DNA from 2 places in the Shewanella sp. 5_MG-2023 genome. Region 1 is predicted to be linked to the other one. Evidence: predicted binding sites of a transcription regulator. Region 1 holds the regulator's gene; the other holds the start of a gene.
The links. Region 1 encodes NrdR, which represses ribonucleotide reductase genes. Its sites were predicted from a motif close to AAACACNANATNTNGTGTTT; they were not measured.

Region 2: a site for NrdR is predicted at 1,741-1,760, ahead of nrdD (anaerobic ribonucleoside-triphosphate reductase). Genes of this name have one in related genera too.

What each region holds. Positions count from the first base shown of each region.
Region 1 covers NZ_JAUORC010000012.1:114,716-120,149, forward strand. The annotation lists partial or broken gene ettA (energy-dependent translational throttle protein EttA) at 1-189, opposite strand, end outside; gene Q4557_RS09010 (DUF3943 domain-containing protein) at 452-2,215, shown strand; gene glyA (serine hydroxymethyltransferase) at 2,538-3,794, shown strand; gene nrdR (transcriptional regulator NrdR) at 3,951-4,400, shown strand; gene ribD (bifunctional diaminohydroxyphosphoribosylaminopyrimidine deaminase/5-amino-6-(5-phosphoribosylamino)uracil reductase RibD) at 4,536-5,434, shown strand, end outside.
Region 2 covers NZ_JAUORC010000007.1:57,373-62,806, forward strand. The annotation lists gene nrdD (anaerobic ribonucleoside-triphosphate reductase) at 1-1,680, opposite strand, end outside; gene rssA (patatin-like phospholipase RssA) at 2,110-3,084, opposite strand; gene Q4557_RS05535 (DEAD/DEAH box helicase) at 3,203-4,570, shown strand; gene Q4557_RS05540 (DUF3010 family protein) at 4,650-5,087, shown strand; gene Q4557_RS05545 (M48 family metallopeptidase) at 5,189-5,434, shown strand, end outside.

The DNA of each region.
Region 1 (5,434 bases):
AGCTTCACCTTCGATTTCAGTATCTAACCCTGCCATGATTCTAAGCAGAGTAGATTTACCTGAACCGTTTAAACCCAGTACACCAATCTTGGCGCCAGGAAAAAAACTAAGGGAAATATCTTTAAGGATTTGTTTTTTAGGTGGAACAATCTTGCCCACTCTAAGCATGCTATATACAAACTGAGCCATATTTATATCTCTTTGACTAAGATTCGGACTAGGAAATTTAATTAATTCTACTTCAATCTCGCCGTAACTGAAAATCGAACTTTTGTCATTGAAGGTTTATTCCACACCGATACGTCAAAAAACTACTTAACAAAAACAACCGAATAAAGTAATAATCGTCTACAACATAGTTGTAACAACCCGATTTGTGGATAGAAAGAGGGACAATCACTGATTGTTGGTGATATCAGGTTAATTTTTCAAAATATGTTAAGGGATTAAAGTGAGCACGATACAAAGGAAGGCTTTAAAGAGAATATTACTGTGTAATTCGTTGTTTTCTGTTTCAATATTCTGCTTGTGTAGTCAAGTTAATGCCCAAGAACACCAAGCAAAAGAATACAGGTCTTTATTCATTGAAAAAGACCAACCAACCGCTGTTTTCACCATTAGCAGCAAAGATGAAAGTTCAGTTAAATCCTTTTATTCAGCAGCAGTAAATCAATCATATTCAAATGAAGTTAATCAACTTAAATATGAACCATCAGGTTTAGTCATAAGCTCTATCACTGCAGGAAAAGACATTAGAAGTATTAGTGGGCCTGATTTACAAGAAGGTGAAACTCTTATCACAGATACTGAGCTAATAGATAAAGACTGGTGGGGAGCATTAATTGAAATTTCTACGGTATTAGTCATTGGCGAGGTACTTTACCTGACCAGTGAAGAAAGTATGGAAGGAGATTTTGATTACGAAATTGAAGGCAATGCAGGGCAATATTTTGCAGATAGAATTGTGACAACTGATGCTTGGAAACTTGATGACAACAAGGTAGGCATGAATTGGGGGCATACCTATGCTGGTGCACTGTATTATCAAGCGTTCCGTAATTATAACTTTAATTATTATGAATCTTTGGCGGGTAATTTTATAGCATCGGCAGTCTGGGAAGTCTTTGCTGAATATAAAGAAGTGGTAAGTGTGAATGATCAAATCGTTACAACATTTGGTGGTGCAGTATTGGGTGAAAGCTTATTTCAAATATCTGAAATGTTAGATTCAAAACAAGGTTGGGTCCCAACGGCTTTTAGTAGTGTTTTTAATCCGGCTAAAACCATTAAAGGTTGGTTTGGTTATGATAACCCACAACGGTTTAATCGAACATACGCCAAGGATATGTTCAACATCTATACAGGTGCAATGTACTCCAGCAAAAAGCAGGCTGATATTTCTACTACTTCTTTAATATTGGGATTAGAGGCGAGTATTGATAGTGTTCAAGGTAAATATGATGCTTTATCTGCGACACCTAGCCAGGTCGATTTAAACATGGAACTGGGGATTTCTAACGAAGGAATTGAAGATTGGCAAATGGATTCTTCGATTTTTTTAGGTGGCTGGACGAGCGATGTTAATACCATATTAGATTCTGAAAATAGACGCCAGACTTGGTTTATTGGCCCATCCATGGGGCTGGAATATAGCAGTCTGGGTCAAGATGAAGAGGAAGATTTTTACGCAGCAATCAATGTGATTGGTGTATCTGCTGGAACGCAATGGTTTGTTGATGATGTTTCGATAAGTATCAGAGGCGACCTGTTTGGTGATTTTAGTATGGTGAAACCCTTTGCAACAAAAGATTATCGCCAAAATGGAGGCCATTTTTGGGGGACAAAATCGGTGCTTTGGGAAGGTGGCTATGGATATGCTTTAGGCCATACAGCCAAATTAGCACTAGAGGCGAATTATAAAGAATTGTTGCTCGGGGTTAAGTTTCAAAGTCAACGCTGGGACTCTATAGATGACAATGAGTTTAATCGAAGCAGTGATTGGAATCCAAACGTCAGTGACCTAGATTTTAAAGATGCACGTGATAGGTATGAAGTTTATCTCGATGTTCCTTTAACGAATACTATGAGTATCAGTATTCACCATGAACGTATCGATCGAAGTGGCACATTAACCGGAATTGAAAACTTGGCCATTGCCAATCGAAATGATGAAACAGAAAGTCGCAGTAGCATTCACTTTACTTATCAATATTAGCCGATAAATCATTGCCTGTATCATAGACTAGACTATCTAGTTTTTGTGATAAATGGAGCTGTAGAGCTTAAATATTTTGCTGATTCATTTTTTAGAAAAGAGTTTTCTTAAAATTGTCACAAGGTTATGAAACTAAGCGTTAATTTGGATTTTTCTATGAAATACAATTGCCGAACAACTCCATACAAGAAAATACAACTAACACAAGTGCAGTTCATGAGGAATTGCAACTAATTTCATGTTTCAAGTGCTGGGATTGTGATCAATTGCGCTGTATCATACCGCGCAACCCTACTATAAGAATTAACAGCTGGAGTGAGTAATGCTGAAAAAAGCTATGAATATCGCAGATTATGATCCACAACTATTTGCAGCAATTGAAGATGAGACTCGTCGCCAAGAAGAGCACATTGAATTAATCGCATCAGAAAACTATACCAGCCCTCGTGTACTTGAAGCGCAAGGCTCACAGCTAACAAATAAGTATGCTGAAGGTTACCCAGGTAAGCGTTACTACGGTGGTTGTGAACATGTGGATATTGCTGAAGAATTAGCTATTTCTCGTGCTAAAGAATTATTTGGCGCGACATACGCAAACGTTCAGCCTCACTCTGGTTCTCAAGCAAACTCAGCAGTTTTCATGGCGCTTTTAGAAGGCGGTGATACTGTTTTAGGTATGAGCCTTGCTCACGGCGGTCACTTAACTCATGGTTCTCACGTTAGCTTTTCAGGCAAGTTATACAATGCGGTACAGTACGGCATTGATGAAGTAACAGGTAAAATTGACTACGCAGAAGTTGAGCGTTTAGCCGTTGAGCATAAACCCAAAATGATCATTGCTGGTTTTAGTGCTTATTCAGGCATTATCGATTGGGGTAAATTCCGCGAAATCGCTGATAAAGTAGGTGCTTACTTATTTGTTGATATGGCGCACGTTGCCGGTCTTGTGGCTGCGGGTATCTACCCGAATCCGCTACCACACGCACACGTTGTGACAACCACTACCCATAAAACCCTAGCGGGCCCTCGTGGTGGTTTGATTTTATCTGCCATTAACGATGAAGCTATCTATAAAAAACTAAACTCTGCAGTATTCCCAGGTGGCCAAGGTGGCCCATTAATGCACGTTATTGCAGCCAAAGCGGTAGCATTTAAAGAAGCATTAGACCCTGAATTTACCACTTATCAAGAGCAAGTGGTTGCTAATGCGAAAGTGATGGCGAAAACCTTCATTGAGCGTGGCTACAATGTTGTTTCTGGTGGCACCGATAACCACTTATTCTTACTTGATTTAATCAACAAGGATATCACTGGTAAAGACGCAGATGCTGCGCTAGGTCATGCAAATATCACAGTTAACAAAAACTCAGTACCAAATGATCCACGTTCACCGTTTGTGACGTCTGGTTTACGTATTGGCTCTCCTGCTATTACCCGCCGCGGTTTCACTGAAACTGAATCGGTAGAGTTAACTAACTGGATGTGTGATGTGTTAGATGACATCACTAACGAAGCTACTATTGAGCGCGTTAAAAACCAAGTGCTTGAATTATGCGCTAAGTTCCCAGTTTACGGTTAATGTCAACCGAGATTGATTAACATAAACAATGATCTATTTAACTAACGCGGATAATCTTTTCGATAAGGTTAACCTTGTAAAGTAAATAGGATAAACTTCAATGGTCGTAAGTACTCAGTGCTTACGGCCATTTTGTTTTTTATTTCAGGAGCGGATATGCATTGCCCATTTTGTAGCGCGACAGATACGAAAGTTATTGATTCAAGACTCGTGGCTGAAGGCCATCAAGTGCGCCGTCGCCGGGAATGTACTGAGTGTCATGAACGCTTCACCACTTTTGAAGGCGCCGAATTAGTCATGCCGCGGGTGATCAAGCAAGATGGCACTCGCCAACCATTTGATGAAGATAAGCTGCGTGGCGGCATGTTACGTGCTGTTGAAAAACGCCCAGTATCAATTGATCAAATTGAGCAAGCGTTAAGTAAAATCAAGTCAACATTGCGCGCTACTGGCGAACGTGAAATTGATTCGGCCATGATTGGTAATTTGATGATGGATCAATTGATGATCCTAGATAAAGTCGCCTATATCCGTTTTGCTTCAGTTTATCGCGCCTTTGAAGATGTTTCCCAATTCGGCGAAGCCATCGCGAAGCTACAAAAATAATCTAGCTTACTTTTATTGCTGTTTTTAATTAATTGCTGTCTTACATTTATTGGCGTCTTGCATTCTTGCTAATGATGTACCTTATTTAGCAGTTCTGAATCTTCATGACTGCTTTTTAGTTTCTAGAAGGTCTTTATGTCTCAGTGGTCAAAATGTGATATTGAAATGATGAGCCTTGCTATTTCATTAGCAGAAAAAGGCCGTTATACCACGCGCCCGAACCCCAATGTTGGCTGCGTGATTGTCGCCAGTGGGGAGATCATTGGTCAAGGTTACCATATCAAAGCGGGTGGTCCTCACGCCGAAATCCACGCCTTAAAAGATGTCGAAAATCGTCAATTACAACAGCTACTTCCCCAAGCTACAGCCTATGTGACGCTTGAACCCTGCAGTCATTATGGCAGAACCCCACCATGTGCTAAGGCATTAATTGCAGCCAAAGTGAAGCGAGTGGTGATTGCACAAATGGATGCGAATCCGCAAGTGGCGGGTAATGGCGTTCGTATGCTTGAAAAGGCCGGTATTAAAGTTGATGTGGGCTTGCTAACAGCAGCAGCTAGTCAACTTAATATCGGTTTTATGAAACGCATGACCACGGGGTTACCCGAAATCACCGTAAAGCTGGCAGCCAGTTTGGATGGTAAAACCGCGCTATCTAATGGGGTGTCAAAGTGGATAACGGGCCCCGAAGCCAGAGCGGACGTACAAAAGCTACGCGCCCGTCATTGCGCGTTAGTGACTGGTGTTGAAACTGTGTTAGCTGACGACCCCTCACTGAATGTGCGCTACGAGCAATTGGCTAGTGTACAAAACAGCCTTGCTGAGTCTGAACTACAACAGCCATTAAGAGTGGTACTTGATAGTAAAGCAAGGCTGACTACCGACTATAAAATGTTTACTATTGAAACGCCGATTTTGCTGGTGTCTTGTATCGACTATCCAGCAGACGTTAAACAAGATTTTAAGTCCCATGTTAGCTTTATCACAATTGCGGCTAATAGCGATGGACGAGTTGATTTACATGCTTTATTTAC
Region 2 (5,434 bases), on a different contig from region 1:
CTCTTTGGCATCTAGCTGGCAAAAACGACTACATAAGTTTTCACTTGGGGTGCTGTATAGGCTAAAGCCATAACCTGTTTCTTGTTTCCACGCTTCAGTCGCGCGCTTCATCACTGAGATAATTTCAATGGCTTTAGTGCGTAACAGCTCGCTATCAAACACGTGCTCATCAGTACCATAAAGTGCATTAATGGTTTCATGTAAGCCAATGTAGCCTAATGAGATTGACGCGCGGCCATTTTTAAAGATTTCAGACACATCATCATCTGCATTTAAACGAACACCACAAGCACCTTCCATATATAGGATTGGTGCAACACGCGCTTTTACACCCACTAAGCGGGCAATACGGGTATCGAGTGCTTTACGAGCGAGTGTCATTCTCTGTTCTAATAAGGCAAAGAAAGCGGTTTCGTCGCCCTTGGCTTCAATGGCGATTCTAGGTAAGTTTAAGCTGACAACACCTAAGTTGTTACGCCCTTCATGAATTAACTCACCATTTTCTTCATAAGTTCCTAAGAATGAACGACAACCCATTGGCGTTTTAAATGAACCAGTAACGCGTTCAACTTGTTCATAATTAAGAATATCTGGATACATGCGCATGGTGGCACACTCTAATGCTAACTTCTTCACATCGTAGTTAGCATCAGCAGCTTTATGATTTAGGCCATCACGAATAGCAAAAACCAGTTTTGGGAATACCGCTGTTTTACGGTTTTTACCTAGACCTGCCATACGTACTTTAAGAATCGACTTTTGAATTAAACGCGCTTCCCAGCACGAGCCTAAGCCAAAACCAAAGGTCACAAATGGCGTTTGGCCATTGGCGGTATGAAGGGTATTTACTTCATATTCTAAAGACTGGAATGCGTCGTAACATTCTTTTTCAGTTTGCGCCATGGCAAAGGCTTCAACATCTGCTACGCCCCACTCTTTACCGATAACCAACTGCTTTTGATAGCTCTTTTGAACGAACTCAGCTAATACTTCATCAATGCGGTTAATGGTGGTGCCGCCATAGATATGGCTAGCCACTTGGGCAATAATTTGCGCAGTTACTGCAGTCGCAGTTGAAATTGATTTAGGGGTATCAATTTCAGCATTACCCATTTTAAAGCCATGGGTTAACATGCCTGCTAAATCAATTAGCATGCAGTTAAACATTGGGAAGAATGGTGCATAGTCTAAGTCGTGATAATGCAGTTGACCTGACTCATGTGCAGCAACAATATCTTTTGGCAATAGATGCGACTTGGCATAATGTTTGGCCACGATGCCAGCAAGTAAATCCCGTTGAGTTGGAATAACTTTAGCGTCTTTATTGGCATTTTCATTTAAAATCGACGCGTCGCTTTGTTCAACCAAACCACGAATTTCGCAGTTCAATTTACTTTTGGCTTCACGGCAAATATCACGGTCGTGACGATACTCAATATAATGACGCGCAACCTCTTTATGAGGACCTTCCATTAATAAGTTTTCAACTAAAGCTTGTAAATGATGGATCTCAACTTCTTCATCGTTAGCAACTTGATCTCTAATCACACAAGCGACTGTTGAAGCATAGTCTTCATCAGCACTACCTGTAGCAGTTTCCATTGCTGCAACAATGGCATCCTTGATCCGCGACTCATCAAATAGAGTACGACAACCGTCCCTTTTAATTACTACAGGCATTACTTTTACTCCTTTTATGCACAGGATATAAACACTATATATCCACACATAATTATCAACAAACACAATATATGGTGCATTAGGCAATAATAGGCACTAAAAATCCATGATCTAGATCATGTTTTGATGAAGGGGAACAAAATGAAAAAAATTACTGCCAAGCTCAACACTATTTAGAAAAGTTGAACTTGACCAGGTTATAAAAAGCAGCTACTGAGTGCTGAAACGCCTATAAATAGATTGCTATTTATTACAGATTTAAACTGGTAATTGCAGGCTTATACGAATAGTTATCGCAGATTTATACAAATAGTTATCACAGATTTATACAAATAGTTATCACAGATTTATACTGGTATATTGATGCTTAAACAGGTCATTTCAACCGTTAAAAATCAGTATGATTAAAGCAAAGCGCTTTAATTGGCGTTAATCATTTGGGCTAATACCAAGGGCTGCATAAATTAAATGCGCAGATTGGCGCACAGATTGACGGCCTGCTTCTATCGCTTCATCAGCACGATGAAACTCCATGGTACCGATATCAGCAAGCTGTGGCACTAAACACACATCCGGTGGATCGCCCATTAATCTGGCGCGTTTATGGCGCTGCTCCAAAATATCCATTGATTGCGACATCACCGCAATCATCCCAGGGTGAGATTTCGTGCTTGTGGAAAACTTTTCTGAAAAACTATTTATATACTCTTTACCTTTACCTAGCAGATCCATAAACGCCGACTCTGGCTCTTTGGCCACTAATTGCTTTTCAATTTCAGTGGGCGCACAACTGGTCATTTGTTGAGGCAACATATGCATACTATTACGGCGGTGACCATTTAAGTCCACTGCAATCACTACATCAACGTCCATGGTGCGGCACATTGACACTGGCACAGGGTTTACCACTGCGCCATCCACTAACCAGCGATCATGCAATTGTACTGGGGGTAAAAAGCCCGGCATTGAACACGAGGCTCTTACCGCATGACGTAAATCGCCTTCTTTGAACCAAATTTCTTGGCCAGAATATAAATCGGTCGCCACTGCCGCAAACGGCTTTTGCAATTGCTCTATTTTTAGATCGCCTATTCGACCAGCTAAAACATCAAATACTTTTTCACCACTGATTAAGCCACCTTTGCGCCAGCTTAAATCCATTAAGCCTAAAACATCCCAACTAGAAAACCCACTCACCCACTCATGTAACTCTTCTAAATGATCATTAGCATAAGCTGCGCCCACCAGAGCCCCAACAGAGCAGCCAGCAATCTTTTCAGGGTGGATCCCCATGGCGGCCAGCTCTTTTATCACCCCAATATGAGCCCAGCCCTTAGCCGCGCCACTACCGAGGGCGATCCCAACACGAAGTGATGATTTATTTTCTTTTGAAGCCTTAGACATTTACCAAACCCTTAACCATTTTTGCACACCTAAGTAGCTTATCTTACGCTTAAGCTGTTGGCTATCAAGTCGCTTACACGTTATAATATCTGGCTATCATTTTTTAGGGGATTTACCTTTGTTATTTACCGATTTTTCTTTAGATAAACGCTTACTAGACAGTCTAAAGCATATGGGCATTTCTGAGCCAACAGAAATTCAGCAGCAAGCCCTGCCAATTGCCCTAGCGGGTAAAGATTTAATGGCATCATCTAAAACCGGTTCAGGTAAAACCCTGGCGTTTTTATTACCTGCTTTGCAGCGGGTAATATCGACTAGGGCCCTCTCTAAAAAAGACCCTCGCGTTCTGATTTTATTGCCAACCCGTGAACTTGCTCAGCAAGTCTATGGTCAATTACGTTTACTGGTTGCCAATACCCAATATAAAGCCATTAGTATTTTAGGTGGCGAGAACTTTAACGATCAAGCAAAATCGCTATCTCGTGACCCACACTTTATTGTGGCAACACCTGGGCGTATTGCCGATCATCTTCAACAGCGCCACTTATACCTAAATGGCTTAGAGTTACTGGTACTTGATGAAGCCGATCGCATGTTAGATCTTGGTTTTGCGCCACAACTTAAAGCCATTAATGACGCTGCAGATCATAAGCGCAGACAAACCTTGATGTTTTCAGCGACATTAGATCACGATGACATCAATGATATCGCCGCAACATTATTAAAGACCCCTAGCCATGTGGCTATTGGCGCATCGCATGCAGAGCATAAAGATATTGTTCAGCGCATCTTTTTAGTTGACCACCTTGATCACAAACAAGCCCTGCTGCAGCATATTTTAAAACATGAGCAACACAAGCAAGTGATCATTTTTACTGCAACTCGCTCAGACACTGACAGACTCGCCAAACTATTGTCTGCTGAAGGGCTCGAAACCGCTGCGCTCAGTGGTGACTTAAGTCAGTCAGCACGTAATCAAATTATGGACAAATTCAGCCGTGGCCAACAAAAGATTTTAGTCACCACAGATGTTGCTTCTCGCGGGTTAGACTTATTAAATGTGTCATTAGTAATTAACTTTGACATGCCAAAGTTTGCAGAAGAATATGTTCACCGTATTGGCCGTACTGGCCGCGCAGGCGCTAAAGGCGATGCTATTTCATTAGTAGGCCCGAAAGACTGGGATAGCTTTAAGAAAGTACAGGTGTTCTTACGTAAGAACTTTGACTTCTCAACTATCGCAGGCCTTGAAGCTAAATTTAAAGGCTTAAGAGACAAGCCTAAGGCATCAAGCGCCAATGCAAAATCAGCTGATGCCAATACAGGTAATGCCAAGCGTGTCGCTAGCAAGAAGCCAAAAGTGGCACCTAAACGCGACAAGCGCTTTGCCACCGGTATTGATATTGGTGACGCACCAATGCGCCGTAAAGCAAAACCAGCAAAAATTATCGAAACTGATGATTCAATTGTCAGTGACGAAGAATAACCGTAATTTTGACAGCATGAACATATTTGAGCACAGCTCAACAACATGCCAAATAAACTCGCTCTAAGTAAGGTATAACATGAAGATTTGTGGTGTAGAATTAAAAGGTGGCGAAGCCATCATCAGCTTATTAAATTATGAGAAAGAGTCATTCAACGTACCGGAATGTCGTCAAATCTCGTTCAGCATTTCAAAATCTGTTGAAACAGAATCAATTCGTGAATTTCATTTTGCTTTCCATAAATTAATGGAAGATTACAAAGTTGATGAAATCGTGATTATTGAACGTGAACAAAAAGGCAAGTTCTCCGGCTCTGCTACTAGCTTTAAACTTGAAGCAGCAATTCAAATTACTGAATTACCAGTAGCGATTATTAGCCCAGTGACTATCAAAGAAGAGCTAAAGCGTAATCCGCCACAAGCCGATCTTGATACCCTTGAGCTTAAACGTGTGCAATTACCTGCTTTTGAAGCCGCATACGCTCAGCAAAACCGCCACATGTATGGCAAAATCTAACTCAGTTTGAATTAGATTTTCTTGTGAGTAAGCTGCTTTATGGCCTGTTTGTGGGTAAAAGCAGCTTACTGATAAGCTTAAAGTAAGCAATAAATATCCCTATGAATTCAAGAAAATCCGCCTCATTTTCCACTCCTGTTTCATCAAAAAAAGTCAGACCAAGTGCGCCGCCGCAAATGACGGTAAAAGCGGTTAATCAAGCTACAGCGACTAAACTGGCGGCTAAGCAAGCCCTAGCAAGCCTGGTAACCAGTGATGAGGTAAAGGCCAAAAAACAGCAAACAGCCCAGCTTAAATACATTGCCGGTTATTCAGCCCAAACCATCGAACAGGTAAAAGGCTATATT